DNA from 4 places in the Bradyrhizobium sp. CCBAU 53421 genome. Region 1 is predicted to be linked to each of the others. Evidence: riboswitches for the same ligand, from Rfam matches in the RefSeq annotation. Region 1 holds a riboswitch; each other region holds the start of a gene.
The links. A riboswitch is a leader RNA that binds a small molecule or an ion and turns the genes downstream of it on or off. The one in region 1 is predicted to bind cobalamin.

Region 2: linked by a shared signal. The riboswitch ahead of XH92_RS37490 (ribonucleoside-diphosphate reductase subunit alpha) and the one ahead of XH92_RS03370 (TonB-dependent receptor) in region 1 are both predicted to bind cobalamin.
Region 3: linked by a shared signal. The riboswitch ahead of XH92_RS29350 (DUF1636 domain-containing protein) and the one ahead of XH92_RS03370 (TonB-dependent receptor) in region 1 are both predicted to bind cobalamin.
Region 4: linked by a shared signal. The riboswitch ahead of metE (5-methyltetrahydropteroyltriglutamate--homocysteine S-methyltransferase) and the one ahead of XH92_RS03370 (TonB-dependent receptor) in region 1 are both predicted to bind cobalamin.

Annotation. Positions count from the first base shown of each region.
Region 1 covers NZ_CP030047.1:753,027-757,103, forward strand. The annotation lists gene XH92_RS03370 (TonB-dependent receptor) at 1-988, opposite strand, end outside; cobalamin riboswitch at 1,152-1,350, opposite strand; gene XH92_RS03375 (iron ABC transporter permease) at 1,464-2,507, shown strand; gene XH92_RS03380 (ABC transporter ATP-binding protein) at 2,504-3,277, shown strand; gene XH92_RS03385 (ABC transporter substrate-binding protein) at 3,277-4,077, shown strand, end outside.
Region 2 covers NZ_CP030047.1:8,074,061-8,078,137, reverse strand. The annotation lists gene XH92_RS37500 (HrpF/NolX family T3SS translocon protein) at 1-61, opposite strand, end outside; gene XH92_RS37495 (class I SAM-dependent methyltransferase) at 967-1,920, shown strand; cobalamin riboswitch at 2,341-2,557, shown strand; gene XH92_RS37490 (ribonucleoside-diphosphate reductase subunit alpha) at 2,767-4,077, shown strand, end outside.
Region 3 covers NZ_CP030047.1:6,181,459-6,185,535, forward strand. The annotation lists gene cobW (cobalamin biosynthesis protein CobW) at 1-516, opposite strand, end outside; gene XH92_RS29350 (DUF1636 domain-containing protein) at 513-887, opposite strand; cobalamin riboswitch at 980-1,196, opposite strand; gene cobO (cob(I)yrinic acid a,c-diamide adenosyltransferase) at 1,233-1,886, shown strand; gene XH92_RS29360 (cobyric acid synthase) at 1,898-3,346, shown strand; gene cobD (threonine-phosphate decarboxylase CobD) at 3,620-4,077, opposite strand, start outside.
Region 4 covers NZ_CP030047.1:7,412,529-7,416,605, forward strand. The annotation lists gene metE (5-methyltetrahydropteroyltriglutamate--homocysteine S-methyltransferase) at 67-2,409, opposite strand; cobalamin riboswitch at 2,511-2,708, opposite strand; gene XH92_RS34770 (nodulate formation efficiency C protein) at 4,055-4,077, shown strand, end outside.

The DNA of each region.
Region 1 (4,077 bases):
CGGTGACGCTGGCGGTCTGCTGATTGGCATAGTCGAACGGCGTTGCCGCGCCTCTGCGATCGGTGAGCAGCTCGTTGACGCCGATCGACGGATCGACTAGGCGCCCGCCGGGCAGGCCGAGCTTCTGGTCGCTGCCGGTGACGGTGAGGAAGGCGGTGAGATCGGATGTCGTGTAGTTGACGTTGCCGACGGCGTTGCGCTGGTCGAGCGCATTGTTGACGCGGTAGCCGTCGGACTTGATGCCGTTGCCGTAGAACGAGGTCGACCACGGGCCGGAATTGAGCGCCGCGGACACCGCGGCCATGCGGGTGTTGAACGAGCCAAAGCCACCTTCGGCGCGCATCGTGGCCGGCGGACCGCCGGCGCCGGTCTTGGTGATGATGTTGACCACGCCGCCGACCGCATTGTCGCCATAGAGCACCGCGCCGGTGTTGCCGCGGGTGATCTCGATGCGCTCGATCGAATCCAGCGGGATCGTGGTGAGATCGAAGCCGGCCTTGTCGACGTCGTTGAGGCGGCGGCCGTTGAGCAGGAACAGGGTGTTGTCGGAGGCGAATGCGCCGAAGCCGCGCAGGTCGACCGAGGTTTTGGCGCCGTTCGGGCCGCCATAGAGCGATTGCAGCTGGACGCCCGGCACCTGCGCGAGAATCTCGGGCAGCGATTGCGATGGCGAATGCGCGATGTCGTCGGCGGTGATCACGGCCGAGGAGGAGCCGACGATGCCGGCGAACTGGCGGCCGCCGCCAGTGCCGCCAGTTCCGGAGGCTGCTCCAGTCCCTGTCGTGTTCGATCCGGCTCCGCTGCCTACATTGTTGCCTTGCGGGGTGCCCGGCGCCGGGCGGCGCGGCGCCGGCGCCTCGTCAGCGGCCGGCCTGGCGCGGGTGAAATTCTGGTCGTTCGGCCGGGTGACTTCGATGGCCGGCAGCTGATCGGGAGAGGGCGCCTGCTGCGCCCGCGCGGTGGAGATGATGATTGTCGGCGCGATCATCGTCGACGCGAGCAGAAGCGCGCGGCGGCGCCGATGCGGAGGGAGGGAGAACATGAAGCGAGACCTCGGTGACGTCAGTGGCACGTCACCGCGAACCAGTCTCACCATCGTGCTTGCAGCATCAGGTGAAGCTCATGCCTGTACTCCCCGACCGGCATCTTCGCGTGTGACCACGGCTGACGGCAGGTCTCCTGGCTCGCGGGTCGTTACCCTTCGTCGCCTTCCCAGGACCGAGATTCCCAGTGGCCTGTGACGAAGGATTCACCGCATACAGTTGCGGGGGCAGCCGCGGCATTGGGGAAGTCTCCCCGCACCGCATTCCCTTTTCATCTCATGAAAGAACCGTCATGGTCATCTAGGGTTCGGCCGGTCGGCAAAGTCAATCCGGCGGCGGTCGGGCGGCGGCCAGGGGGACCACGGTTTTTGTCGGGTGTCGCTTGTCTGCCACGGCGATCGCTGTAAGAGCATGGATTGGATGAGCGTGCGGGATTTTGCCTTGGCGGCCGAGGTCGCGGCGCGGCGCCGGTGGAGCGCCACCGCGGCGCTGCTCGCGCTCGTGGTCCTGCTGTGCGTGATCTCGCTCGGCGTCGGGCCGGTGCGGCTGTCGCCGCTTGCGGTGATCGAGGCGCTGTTCGGCGGCGGCAGCGACGTGGCGCAGGTGATCGTGCGCGAGATCCGGCTGCCGCGCACCATCCTGGCGTTCGCGATCGGCGGTATCCTCGGGCTGTCAGGCGCGGCGCTGCAGGGCCTGCTGCGCAATCCGCTGGCCTCGCCGTCGCTGTTCGGCGCGCCGCAATCGGCGGCATTCGGCGCGGTGCTGGTGATCGCGCTTGGCCTTGCCGATGTCCGCTCCTACGCACTGCCGGTGGTGGCGATCATCGCCGCGTTCGGCTCGGTGTTCGCGCTGCTCGCGATCGCCGGCCGCAATGCCGGGCTGTTGATCCTGATCCTCGCCGGGCTTGCGATCTCGAGCTTTGCCGGGGCTGCGACGGCGCTGGTGATGAATCTCTCCAGCAATCCCTTCGTGGTGCTGGAGATCGCATTCTGGCTGCTCGGCTCGCTGGAAGACCGCAGCTTCCAGCACGTGGCGCTGGCGCTGCCCTTCATCATCGCGGGTGCTGCCGTCCTGCTCAGCCAGGCGAGCGCGTTCCGCGCGCTGACGCTCGGTGAGGAAGCCGCGCAGAGCCTCGGCGTCGATGTCGGGCGGCTGCGGCTCCTCGTGATCACGGGTGTTGCGCTCGGCGTCGGCGGCGCGGTGGCGGTGACCGGCACGATCGGCTTCATCGGCCTCGTCGCGCCGCATCTGATGCGTCCTCTGATCGGTCACGATCCGGCGCGGCTCCTGGTGCCGAGCGCGCTCGCCGGTTCGGCACTGCTGCTCGCGGCCGATATCGCGGTGCGCATCATCCCCCAGACCTCGGACATCAAGGTCGGCGTGCTGACCTCGATCATCGGCGTGCCGTTCTTCCTTTACCTCATCATGCGCGAACGCCGCGCGCTCGGCGGAGGCGTGGCATGACGCTGCTCTCCGCCACCGCGCTCAACGCCTCGCTCGGCAGCCGCAAGGTGCTGCACGATGTCTCGCTGTCGCTGGCAGCCGGTCATCTGGTCGCGCTGGTCGGGCCGAACGGCGCCGGCAAGACCACGCTGCTGCGTGCGTTGGCCGGGCTGATTCCGTCCGACGGCGAGATCCGGATCGGCGGCGACACATTGGCGTCGCTGCCGCTGCGCGAGCGCGCCAGGCGCTTCGCCTATCTGCCGCAAGGGCATATGGTGCACTGGCCGCTGCCGGCGCGCGATATCGTCGCGCTAGGCCGCTATCCGCATGGCGCGACCGATCCGGCGCGGCTGTCGCCGAAGGATATCGAGGCGGTGCTGCGGGCGATGCAGGCGGTCGACGTCACCGCGTTCAGCGATCGCCGCGTCACCGAGCTCTCCGGCGGCGAGCGCAGCCGCGTCGCGCTGGCCCGGGTGCTGGCGGTGGAGGCGCCGGTGATCCTCGCCGACGAGCCGACCGCCTCGCTCGATCCGCGCCACCAGATCGACGTGATGCAGAAGCTGCGCAACGTCGCCGACACCGGCGTGTTGGTCGTCGTGGTGACGCACGATCTCGGGCTCGCGGCGCGGTTTGCCGATCATGTGCTGGTGCTGTCGGAGGGACGGCTGGCGGCGCAAGGCGCGCCCGCTGTGGCGTTGTCGGAGAGCGTGTTGGCCAGCGTATTCCGGGTCAGCGCCTACCGCGCCGAATTTCAGCGCGAGGCCGTCATTGTGCCGTGGGCGGACGTCTAATGCGCGCGCGACGTCTGGCAGCCTTTGTTGCGGCATGGCTGATGTCGTGTGCAGCCGCCTCCGCCGCCGGACCGCGCATCGTCTCGATGAATGTCTGCAGCGACCAGCTGGTGCTGTCGCTGGCCGACCCGGACCAGATCATGGGCCTCAGCCGTTTCTCGCGTGACGCCTGGCAATCCTGGGCCGCCGAAAAGGCGCGAAACTATCCGCTTCTGTCCGGCGAGGCCGAGGACGTGCTGCTGCTCAAGCCCGACATCGTCGTGGTCAGCCTGTTCGACAAGCGCGCGACCCGCGATCTCTTGAAGGCCCACGGCATGCATCTGGTCGAATTCACGGTGCCGCGTACGCTGGACGAGGTGAAGGATCAGATGCGCGCGATGGGCGATGTGGTGCAGCATCCGGATCGCGCCGAGGTGGAGATCGCACGCCTCAATGCGGCCATCGCCCGCGCGCGCGCAGTGGCGAGCGCGCATCACTATCGCGTGCTGCCGGCGGAGCGCCGCGGCTTTGTCGCTGGTCGCAGCAGCCTGATCAGCTCGTTGCTGGCGGCAACCGGCCTGACCAATGCGGCCGGCGAACTCGGGCTCGATGCGGGCGGATTTGCCTCGCTCGAGGCGATCGTAAAGCTGCGGCCGGATTTCATCCTGGTGTCGGAAGCCGGCGATCGCGCCGAGGATGACGGCCGCGCCTTCCTGCTGCATCCGGCGCTGGAGCTCTTCTATCCGGAAGACAAGCGCATCGTGCTGCCCGAGCGGCTCACCGTATGCGGCGGCGTGATGCTGGCGGATGCGCTGGATCGG
Region 2 (4,077 bases), 1.9 Mb from region 1:
GGGCGGGCATTCCGGAGAAAGCCAAAGTTGAGTTGGCGGTTGGCGATAGGTCGACTGACATTACACGTCTCCGATAAGAGTGCACCACAAGACGGTCACCAGCGCGGCCCGAGATCGCGACGAACAAGGAGTGTTGATCGGCAGAGTTCAACAGGTCCTATCACTTGCGTCCTGTTGCTCAGTGCGCCTTCAGCGCTCTGTTCCGCGACCATCTATGGGAACACCGCCGTCTAGATATTCACGCCGTATGATAAAACGGACAACCTTTCGAGAAGCTGACGGCGCTCAGACGATTTCAAGGTGAGCTATGAGATAGCCTTCCAAGCAAGGGGCCTGGACGTATTTCAATGCCGGTGCGAGCTTCGTTTGGTTGCGTTCGCCTGGCCTGGTGCCATGTCAGCGAGTTAAGCTCCTGATCCAAAACCGTGTAACTGTAAGGCGCCGATGGTAGCGTCGGCGGCGCCGCCGAACGTCCTCACGACGTCAGGCAGGTGAAAACAGTAACACAGCTCTTTCCTCAAGATGACAGCCTCCGAGATCGCATGGGTATACCTGTTGTCTTCACGACAGGATCGGCACCAAAATTTGTCCCAAATTTAGAGGCCGATGCGTCTTCCTAAATGGAAGCCAGCGGTGATCATGAGGTAACGACGCTCGTCAGCTTCCGGTCAGCTCGCTTCTCTAATGGGCTGGCGCATTCGCGCTCGCGAATGCTGCCAATCTTATCACGCGACAGAAACGGTTCTTGTCATGTTGCCTGCCGTCGCCTCGACCGCTCTCAACTCGGCCGAATGTATCCCCAGCGGCTGTTCATCGGTACGGGACCAGTTTCATGATAGTCTTGCGCAGGCGGTGCTCTTGTCCGCTTGCCGCTTCTGCTATCGCACCGTTGGATGTAAGGCCAACCTGTATACCAAAGTGCGGGCGAGTACGAAGGCACCTGCCGTCGACTAGCTTGCAAACGAGATGGGAGAAATTGCGTTGCGGGTAGATTTTTCGCGTATTAATCGGTCTAAAGCTATATTCTATGATATTTATGCTTCTGATGATCCGAGGGCATATTTCTCAATCCTCGGAGACTTGGATTATATGATCCCGGACGTCTCTGAGCCGGTTGTGCGCCAGATCCTGGCAGCGAAAGCTTCCGCAACCGGCCTTAAGCCCGTCGTGCTCGATGTTGGATGTTCATACGGCATCAACGCAGCGGTGCATCGCTTTCCGCTGACCTTCGGAGGCTTGCGTCACCGCTACGCCCGGCGTGAGATGAGGGCGATCAGTTCTGAGACGCTGGTGAGTCTCGATCGCAGTTTTTATGCAGCCTGGCCTGATGTCGGGTTGGCGCGCTTTATCGGCCTCGATGTGTCGGCACGGGCGATCAGCTATGCAAAGAGTGTTGGCCTCTTGGAGCAGGGCATCGTCGCTGACCTTGAAAAGGAGGCGCTATCGACGGACAGCGCGCGCATTCTCCGCTCCGTGGATGTTATCATGTCAACCGGATGCATCGGCTACGTTACCGAGAAGACGTTCAGCGAGATTCTCGATGCGACAGAGAAGCAACCATGGATCATCTCCTTCGTGCTACGAATGTTCCCATTTGAATCTTTGGCCGAGGCGTTTGCAAAGCGTGGTCTTGTGACAGAACGTCTTACCGGCGTGACGTTCATCCAGCGTCGCTTTCGCGATGCTGAAGAGTTTGAAAGTTGTTTGGCCAGCTTGGCGGCCCTAGGTGTGGATGCGACCGGCCTCGAATCAGAGGGGCTGTTTCATGCCGATCTGATCTTGTCTCGCCCAGAGGCGGATGCACGGGCCACGCCTCTGGAAGACGTTGTCACCGTCGCCAGCGGCAGGGGACGTCCGATTGGACCCCGTTACGTTCATGTTGAAAGCGACGAGGGCTTGCAGGTTGCGCTGGAGCCCTGACAGTTAAGGACCACAGTGCAGCGCGCGAGTCCTTCGGCGCTGGATCAATACGTCGAAAAACAAAGCCATTCTGGTCGAAGGCGTGCCAGAGCCGACGTTGTTCGCCGACGATGGATAACGACTTCGTCCAGATGCCATTTGTCGCCGCGAGCGGGGAGCGCTGCGATTCAAATCTAAGAGCGCCTTGCCGCCGAATTCCCTCTCCAATGACGCGCGGTTTCATAGATCGCATCAATGCGACACGTGGGCCAGAATTTCCTCGACTATGCGCAAACTCGACGGAAACTGGAAAGGCGGCCCAACGGCATCTCCAATCATCTGGAGCGAAAGTGACAGCGGCGATAGCGTGGTCCGGGCGATCGGTATGTTTTTGCCTTCTAAATCTCGATCTCTCCAGTTGACGGTCCGGGCGAGTAGTGCCTATCTGTAGCCAGTCACGGTCTTCCGCCCCCCACACCTTGTAGGTCGGAAGCTAAGAGGGAACCCGGTGCGCCAAAACGGCAACTCCGGGGCTGCCCCCGCAACTGAGAGCGGCGAGCGGTTGTCATCATGGTCACTGGCGCGACACAGCGCCGGGAAGGCCGACGGCCGCAGTGACCCGCGAGCCAGGAGACCTGCCGCGACCGAACGAAAGTCCTCGGGCGGGGTGCCCCGGTGGGTCGCTTGCAGCCGGGGACATTTGCCCGGATTCCTCGCAAGTTGTCCGCGCGGCCCGCGCCTCACATCGCGGGGTTGCCGATGTCGCCGTCTTACAATTTCGATCAGGAGGGTCATCTCATTGAGCCGTCGCATGTGCGGGCGGGACCAGCGCAGGCAAGGCCTAGCCCGCCTGAGTTGTGTCGTGTCTTGCCATCGCCGGCTCCGCTGCCGCGCCCCCTTGCGCCATCGCCAAGGCCGGCCGATCTCAAGCTCGATCGGACGCGCGACGACCTGTTGACGCCGTTCGGCAAGCTGACGGTGACCGACCGTTATCTGCTCGCCGGCGAATTGCTCCAGGACATGTTCGCGCGGGTGTCTTGCGCCTTCGCGGATGATGTTGCGCATGCCCAACGTCTCTATGATGCGATGTCTCGGCTGTGGTTCATGCCGGCCACACCGGTGCTGTCCAACGGCGGCACCACGCGCGGTCTGCCGATCTCATGCTTCCTTAACTCGGTGTCGGACTCGCTCGAAGGCATCGTCGACACCTGGAACGAGAATGTCTGGCTTGCCTCTAACGGCGGCGGCATCGGCACCTACTGGGGCAACGTTCGCTCGATCGGCGAGAAGGTGAAGGGCGGCGTTACCTCAGGTATCATCCCGTTCATCCACGTCATGGACGGCCTGACATTGGCGATCAGCCAGGGCTCGTTGCGGCGCGGCTCTGCGGCGGTCTATCTCGATATCCACCATCCCGAGATCGAGGAGTTCCTCGAGATCCGCAAGGCGTCCGGCGACTTCAACCGCAAGAGTCTCAACCTGCACCACGGGATCAGCGTTACCGACGCGTTCATGCGTGCCGTGGGCGCCGGCACCGCGTTCGCTCTGCGCAGCCCGAAGACCAACGATGTCATCCGCGAGATCGACGCCCGGCAGCTGTGGCAACGCATCCTGGAGAACCGGCTTCAGACCGGCGAGCCTTATCTGTTGTTTATTGACACCGTCAACCGGTCGCTCCCCAAGCACCAGCGCGAGCTCGGCCTCAAGGTCTCTACCTCCAACCTGTGCAGCGAAATTACCCTGCCGACCGGCATCGATCATCGCGACGAGGACCGCACCGCGGTGTGCTGCCTGTCGTCGCTCAACCTCGAGACCTGGGACCAGTGGAATGAGAAGCCAAGCTTCATCGAGGACGTCATGCGCTTCCTCGACAACGTGCTGACCCACTTCATCACGGTGGCGCCGGACGGCATGAAGCGTGCCCGCTACGCCGCCTTGCGTGAGCGCTCCGTCGGCCTCGGCGTCATGGGTTTCCATTCGTTCCTGCAGTCCAAGGGCATTCCGATGGAAAGTGTCGTGGCCAAGTCGTTCAATCTGAACATGTTCCGGAAAATCCGTCGCGATGCCGACGCGGCATCCGTGACGCTCGCGCGCGAGCGTGGGCCGTGCCCGGATGCACTGGAACGCGGTGTGATGGCGCGCTTCAGCCATAAGATCGCGATCGCGCCAACCGCCTCG
Region 3 (4,077 bases), 3.8 Mb from region 1:
CTCGAACACCTCCGACAGCGGCGTCTCGTGATCGATATTGTCATCAGCCGCGCGCTGGGCGTCGACCGCCGCGGGATCAGGCGCAAAGCGCCCGGCGGCGACGGCCTCGGCGTCGGCCAACGCGACCACGCCGTCGACCGTGATCCGCGAACGAATCTCCGGCCAGTCGAACGCTTTCAGCAGCGGCTTTGGCAGCGCGAGGCCGGATGTCTCGATCACGATGTGATCGGGCTTCACCGGGCGTGCGAGCAGCTGCTCCATCGCCGGGATGAAATCGTCGGCGACGGTGCAGCAGATGCAGCCATTGGCGAGCTCGACGATGTTCTCGGTCGGGCAATTGGCATCCGCACACGACTTCAGGATCTCGCCGTCGACGCCTTCGCTACCGAATTCGTTCACCAGCACCGCGAGCTTCTTGCCGTTGGCATTGCGGATCAGATGCTGGATCAGCGTCGTCTTGCCGGACCCGAGAAAGCCGGTCACGACGGTGACCGGAACCTTGGCGAGCGTGGTCATTCTGCGGCCTCCGGCACGACGGGAAGAGGTGGAATGCGGGCAAGCGACTGCTTGCGGAAGATTTCGGGACGGCTGCGCCACGGCACGATGCCGTCAGGCGCCGCGGCATAGGCGGTAGCGCCGGCAATCACATCCCTGGCATGATCGGCGGAGAGGCGGCCGTAGACATAGGACCACCGCCCCGGCGCACTGAGCGCGACCGAGCAGCCCTGGCTACAGGCCGACAAGCATTCGACGGGAACCAGATTGACGCTATCGGGCACGCCGGCGTCGACAATTGCGGCATGCAGGCGCGCACCGGGCGCGGTCTCGCCTTCGGCCAGCGTCTGGCCGGCGCGGCAGGTGATGCAGACATGAAGTGTAACGCTCATCGCCCTTCCTGGATTGACTGCGGGAAGCGATGAGGCACACGAACCTGACGTGAACAGGCCCGTTCCCCGTCGCGGAACACCCCGTCCGCCGGTCTCAAACACACTGCGTCGGCAGGTCTCCCGGCTTGCGGAGCGGGATTTCTCCCTTGATGCCCACCTTCCCGACTCCATCAGGGAATCAGTGGCTTGGGCATCTCTCCGGTCACGGTCGCGGGGGCGGCTACGCTTCGGGCAAACCTTGCGGTCAGAGCCCTATCGCATTCCCTCTTCGCCTGTCGTAGGACAGGAACCAACGCGGGCCCACCATTCGTCCAAGCCTCGCACTTGTCAAGCCGAAGGAACGTGATGATTTCTGATGGAAACGACGCTGAAGACGGCGCCGTTGGCACCGACCCTTCATTGGATGCGCGCCATGCGGCCAAGATGGCGAAAAAGAAGGTCGCCCGCGACAAGATCATGGCGACCAAGAGCGGTGACAAGGGCCTGATCATCGTTCATACCGGCGCCGGTAAAGGAAAATCCTCCTCCGCCTTCGGCATGATCGTGCGCTGCGTCGCGCACGGCTTTCCCTGCGCGGTGGTACAGTTCATCAAGGGCGCCTGGGATACCGGCGAGCGCCGCCTGCTCACCGGGCATTTCGGCGATCTCTGTCAATTCCATGCGATGGGCGAAGGTTTTACCTGGGAGACGCAGGATCGCGCCCGCGATATCGCGGCAGCGCAAGCCGGCTGGGAAAAAGCCAAGCAGCTGATCGCGGATCCGAGCTTGCGGATGGTCGTGCTCGACGAGATCAACATCGCGCTGCGCTACGACTATCTGGCGATCGCCGATGTTGTCGACTTCCTGACCAATTCGAAGCCGCCGATGACGCATGTCGTGCTCACTGGGCGTAACGCCAAGGACGAGTTGATCGAGATCGCCGATCTGGTCACCGAGATGACGCTGGTGAAGCACCCCTTCCGCTCCGGCATCAAGGCGCAACCGGGCGTCGAGTTCTGATAGACATCACCATGGCGCGCGCATTGATGATTCAGGGAGCCGGTTCGGATGTGGGCAAGTCGCTCATCGTCGCCGGCCTCGCGCGTGCCGCGAGACGACGCGGCCTGCGCGTGCTGCCGTTCAAGCCGCAGAACATGTCGAATAATGCCGCCGTGACCGTCGACGGCGGCGAGATCGGGCGCGCGCAGGCGCTGCAGGCGCTCGCTGCCGGCGTCGAGCCGCATACCGACATGAACCCGGTGCTGCTGAAGCCGGAAACCGATGTCGGCGCGCAGGTCATCGTGCACGGCAAGCGGATTGCGACCGCCCGCGCGCGCGAATATGCGGGCATGAAACCATCGCTGATGGGCGCGGTGCTGGAGAGCTTTGCGCGCCTGAAGGCGCGCGCCGACCTCGTGCTGGTCGAAGGCGCCGGCAGCCCCGCCGAGGTCAATCTGCGCCAGTCCGATATCGCCAATATGGGCTTTGCGCGGAGGGCCGACGTGCCCGTGGTGCTGGTTGGCGACATCGACCGCGGCGGCGTGATCGCGCAGCTCGTCGGCATCAAGACGGTGATCGACCCCGATGATGCCGCGATGATCCACGGCTTCGTCATCAACAAATTCCGCGGTGATCCCTCGCTGTTCGACGACGGCTACCGCCTGATCGAGGCGCGCACCGCGTGGCACGGCTTTGGCGTGCTGCCGTGGTTCGCCCGCGCCGGTGAGCTCCCGGCCGAAGATGCGCTTGGGCTGGGCGAGGCGCGCAGGCCCGGCCAGTGCAAGATCGCGTTTTTGGCGCTGTCGCGGATCGCCAATTTCGACGATCTCGATCCTCTGAAGCTCGAGCCCGGCGTCGATCTCGTGATGGTACGTCCGGGCGAAGCCATCCCGGGTGATGCGAGGTTGGTCATCCTGCCCGGCTCGAAATCGACCCGCGGCGATCTCGCTTTCCTGCGCGCGCAGGGCTGGGACATCGATCTTCTTGCGCATCATCGCCGCGGCGGCCATGTCCTTGGCCTGTGCGGCGGGTACCAGATGCTTGGCGAGAGCGTCGCCGATCCTGATGGGATCGAGGGTCCCGCCGGCGAAACGCCCGGGCTCGGGCTTCTCGATGTGGCCACCGTCATGACCGAACAGAAGACGCTGACCCGCGTCAGCGCGGCGCATGCCGCGACCGGTCAACCGATCAGCGCCTACGAAATCCACATCGGACGCACCGACGGCCCGGATCGCGCGCGGCCCTTCTCGATGCTTGACGGCTCGCCGGAAGGCGCCATGTCGCGTGACGGGCGCGTTCACGGCAGCTATCTGCACGGCCTGTTCGCATCGGACGGATTTCGCAAGGCGTTCCTCGCGCAGCTCGATATCCCTGCCGCGGATCAGCCGTACGGCGCCAGGGTCGAGAGCGCACTCGACGCGCTGGCCGCGCACATCGAGGCCCATCTCGATGTCGAGGGCCTGCTCGCGCTGGCGCGTTAGCGCTGAATGAAATCAGCTCGAACGGCGACGGCGCTGTGCTCCCTCTCCCGTTCTTCACGGGGTCGAGACGAGCGAAGCCCGCACTGGGGCGAGCCCACATCTGCCTGATTTCGGAATATTGGAAAAATATCCGTGAGTTGCCCGACGTGTCAAGTAGTCCGGTCGAACGCCGGCCACTGCCGGCTACTGTGCATGGGGTTGTTTTCGATATTTTGGCAAGCGACTGCCCCCGCAAGTGACCGCTCGCGGGGCGAGGTGACGCCGAGTTCGTCGCTAGACCGAAGACAGCACGGCGGAAAGGCGCGACCATTCGGTCTCGTTGCCGGGCAAGCCGAGGCGCAGCCATCCCGGCTTCTGGCGGAAGACCCGCGACCAGATCAGCCCACGCGCAAGTCTCTCCTGCGCAGCCAGCGCGTTGCCGGTCTCGTAGAGCCGAAACAACGGAGCGCCGCCGAGCAGCATCCAACCTTGCGATCGCGCCTCCGCATCGAGCCTGCGGCAGTCGTCGGCCAGCCTTGCGATTGTCGCCTTTGCCCAGGCGTGATCGCGCAAGGCGCGCCGTCCGATCGCAATCGCCGCGCCCGACACCGGCCATGGACCCGCCATCGCCGCAAGCGCGGCGATATCCGGCTCGCTGCCGACGGCGAAGCCGAGCCGCAAGCCGGCAAGCCCGTAAAATTTGCCGAATGAACGCAGGATCAGAAGACCCGGCTGTCCCGCATCTCCCGCAA
Region 4 (4,077 bases), 2.6 Mb from region 1:
CTCACGATTATCGAGCCCGCAAATCGTTGACAGGCGGTCGAATTCTCGACCAAGACCAGTCCCAGATCAACGGTCGGCCGGAGCGGATGCGGCGCGTAGTTCGCGGGCGGCGGAGACCATGTTGACCAGCGCGGGGCGAACCTCCTCCCATTTGCGCGTCTTCAGGCCGCAGTCCGGATTGACCCAGAGTTGCGAATCCTGCAGCCGCTTTCGAGCCAAAGCCACGAGCTCTTTCATCTCGCTCGACTCGGGCACGCGCGGAGAATGGATATCGTACACGCCCGGCCCGATTTGATTCGGATTGTAATTCCGGAACGCGTCGAGCAGCTCCATCTTCGAGCGCGAAGTCTCGATCGAGATGACATCCGCGTCCATTGCAGCAATCGCATCGATGATGTCGTTGAATTCCGAGTAGCACATGTGGGTATGGATCTGGGTTTGATCGGCGACGCCCGATGAGCAGATGCGAAAGCAATCCCCGGCCCACTCGAGATAAGCCGTCCACTCCGATCGACGCGGCGGCAATCCTTCGCGCAGCGCAGCCTCGTCGATCTGGATCATGGCCGCACCAGCATTTTCGAGATCGCCGACTTCGTCTCGGATCGCGAGCGCAATTTGACGACAGAGCTCGCCTCGGGGAATATCATCGCGAACAAACGACCAGTTCAAGATCGTCACTGGTCCGGTCAACATCGCCTTCATCGGCTTCTCGGTTAGCGATTGCGCGTACCGCCACCAACCCACAGTGATCGGTCTCGGCCGTGAGACATCGCCAAACAAGATCGGCGGCCGGACACAGCGCGAACCATAGGATTGTACCCAGCCGTTTTTGGTAAATGCGAAGCCGGCGAGTTGTTCGCCGAAGTACTGCACCATGTCATTGCGCTCAAACTCGCCGTGCACGAGCACGTCCAGGCCAATGTCCTCCTGCCAACGTACGGCACGGGCAGTCTCTTCCTTGAGGAACTCGTCGTATTGTCCGTCGCTCATCGCGCCTCGCGCGTGTGCTGCGCGGGCATTGCGGACCTCCGCAGTCTGCGGAAACGATCCGATCGTCGTGGTAGGAAACGCCGGTAGTTTGAAGCGCTTGCGCTGGATCTCGGCACGACTGGCAAATGGACTGGCGCGCCGGCGCGTGGTCTGGTTCATCGCTCTCATCCGGACGGCGACACCGGCATCTTGGATCTTTGGCGAAGTCCCACGATTGGTGGTGACGCGCTCCGATTCCGCAAGAGCGCCGGCAACATTCTGATCACCCGCAAGAGCGCGCGCCAAGGTCGCAAGGTCGCGAATCTTCTGAACCGAGAATGCAAGCCAACTCTTGACGTCTGAAGCGAGCTCCGTCTCGAGTTCAACATCGACCGGCACGTGAAGCAGCGAACAGGAGGGAGCGATTTGTATGCGATCCTTGCCGAGCTTCGCGATAGCGGGATCGAGCCGCTGGCGCAGTGCCGACAAATTCGTTCGCCACACATTGCGGCCGTCTATCGCGCCGAGTGACACGACAAGATCACTTCGCTTGGCGGTAATGATCTGGCCCAATAACGCTGGCGCCCGAACCAGGTCGACGTGCAGCCCGGCGACAGGCAGGCGCAAGGCGGTGGGAAGATTGTCGCCGAGGCCACCGAAATAGCTGGCGACCATGATCTTGATGGCCGGCCCTTCCTTGGCGAGCCGGTCATAGGCATGTAGCAAGGATTTTCTTGATTCCTCATCCAGATCAAGAACCAGGCAGGGCTCGTCGAACTGAACCCAATTTGCCCCACGTTTGGCCAATTCCTGCAGAACCTCGATATAAACCTGTAGCAGGTCATCCAGTAGTGACAGTGGCTGGAACGCAGGATCAGCACTCTTGCCTAGCTTTAGGAATGTGACCGGGCCGATCAGGACAGGGCGAGTCTGAAAGCCAAGGGCCTTGGCTTCCTCATACTCCTCGATAGGCTTGCGAGAGGACAGCCTGAAAGTCTGTCCGCGGTGAAATTCCGGGACCATGTAATGGTAGTTGGTGTCGAACCACTTGGTCATCTCCTGCGCGGGTGCGCCATCGCCGCGAGATCCGTGGCCGCAACTCGCACCCCGGCTGTCGTATTGTGAACCGCGTGCCATGGCGAAATACGTCTTGAGGGAAACGGGCTCGGCTTTCGAGGCGTAGACTTCCGGGATGGCGCCGACCATGACACTGGTGTCGAGCACGTGATCGTACAGCGAGAAGTCGTTCGACGGAATGACGGTGACACCGAGGGACTTCTGGCGCGCCCAGTTCGCAGCACGTAGGCCGGCCGCATCCTCGAGCAACTGCTGTTCGCTGGTTCTTCCGGCCCAATAGCTTTCGAGTGCAAATTTGAGCTCGCGCCTTGGACCGATGCGCGGCGTTCCGAGCGTGGCAACCGGAAGTGAGAGAAGAGACATAGCGCTAACCCCGGGTTGGGGGCAAAGGCCATGGCGGACGCAGGCAGGAGAAGTCGCCCGAGCGACGGCTGCTTAGCGCACCACCGGGACACCCCGCCCGTGGATGAACATATTGTCGGGGCAGGTCTCCTGGCTCGCGGGTCATTGCTGCTGTCCGGCCTTCCCGAAGCCGCGCGGGCTTCAGTGATTGGACAGTGGCTCGCCGCTCACAGTTGCGGGGCAGCGCCGGCATTGGCACCGGCTTCCCTCTTAGCTCCGGATCAAATGGAAACCGGAGAACCTCGACGACTTGGATTATCGGCAAGAGAACTCGGCCGTCAACCTCTCAAATTGGTGCTGCGGCCTCTTACGCGAATGACGTTCCAAGGCCACTCTTGATCGCGACGTGGACGCCACTCTCGAATCATAAGATATCGGAATGGCCATCTCGAAGGCGCGTGGCGTCGGGCGGCGTGTCAGATCTATGGAAGAGACGACGCGGCCTGCAGGATGAAGGTACCACGCCGAGTTGGACGTTTTCATGCGGCCCGGCTTTCGAACGATTCATCGAGCACGCTTCGATGCGTCCTCCCTCTCCACCAATAACCATGGATCAGTGTCGAATAGGCGCAAGAGGTATGCGCTAAATCCAGCAGCGTGCTCAGCGAGCATGTCGATGTACGACCAGCCAATCCTGGTAGGCGTCAAGCTGATGTTTTGGTGATACTGGCCAAAGCAAGCATATTGAATCACCACAACCACAAGAGAGCCTCGCAATGAAAATGGCTGTTTGGAGCGCCCTCGGCGTCTTTGCTGCTGCCGTCTTTACTGTCGGTCTGTTCGGCTGGATGGCAAGGCCTTTTATGAGCCACCCCGTCAGACAGATGCTCTCGAAAGCGTTCAGTAATTCAAGCCGAAGCTAGCAAGACCTGAGGCTTCCCTCTTGCCGGTCGACACGGCTGCGTGGAAGCGCAGTTCCTCTAATGTTGACTGCAATGACGAGCAGGTAGACGACGGCCCATAACATTGCGCGAGCGGAGAATGCCACGTCTCGTCCGCCTGCTTGATCCGTGAAGTTCCTTAACGTCGATTCCAAATCGCTCGCCGCTGAAGGGCGGCTCCGCGTTGATGTAGGCCGCAAAGTGCCAAGCACAACAGGCTTGGGCGCCCTCGACATTCGTAGTAGCGGCGACGCCCCTGGATCACACGGATCGATGGCGGCATACCTGCTCCCAATTGTCGTCAAGACTCCGGCAGCAAGGCATTCGCCCGCACTGTCGAAGATTCAGTGCGTGATAAGAATCATTCACGGAAGTCGTGGCGAATAGGCTGTATGGTAACATTAGAACGTGCGCAGGTCGGTAAGTCGACAAAGACGGCACAAATCTGGCGCGAACTGCCGGTTATTGCCTGGCACGAAGAATGCAGGTCCTCGGCATGTCCAGGCTTCTCCTCCTGGGCAGGTCCAGCATTGCAAATTGAGGCTTTGGCTGACCACTGAAGTTAGCGGCGCGTGACATCGAGGGACGGCGCCTGCTCGTGCGGGACATCGGCAGGCGCCCGCGTCACGTTGCCGCTAACTTCTTGCGATCTGCGCATAGCACGTTGAGGAGGACGTCCCGCTTTGGAATTGACGTGTGGATGATAACTAGATGGGCCGGAAGCAATGAAGAAAATGCCTGGAAGACG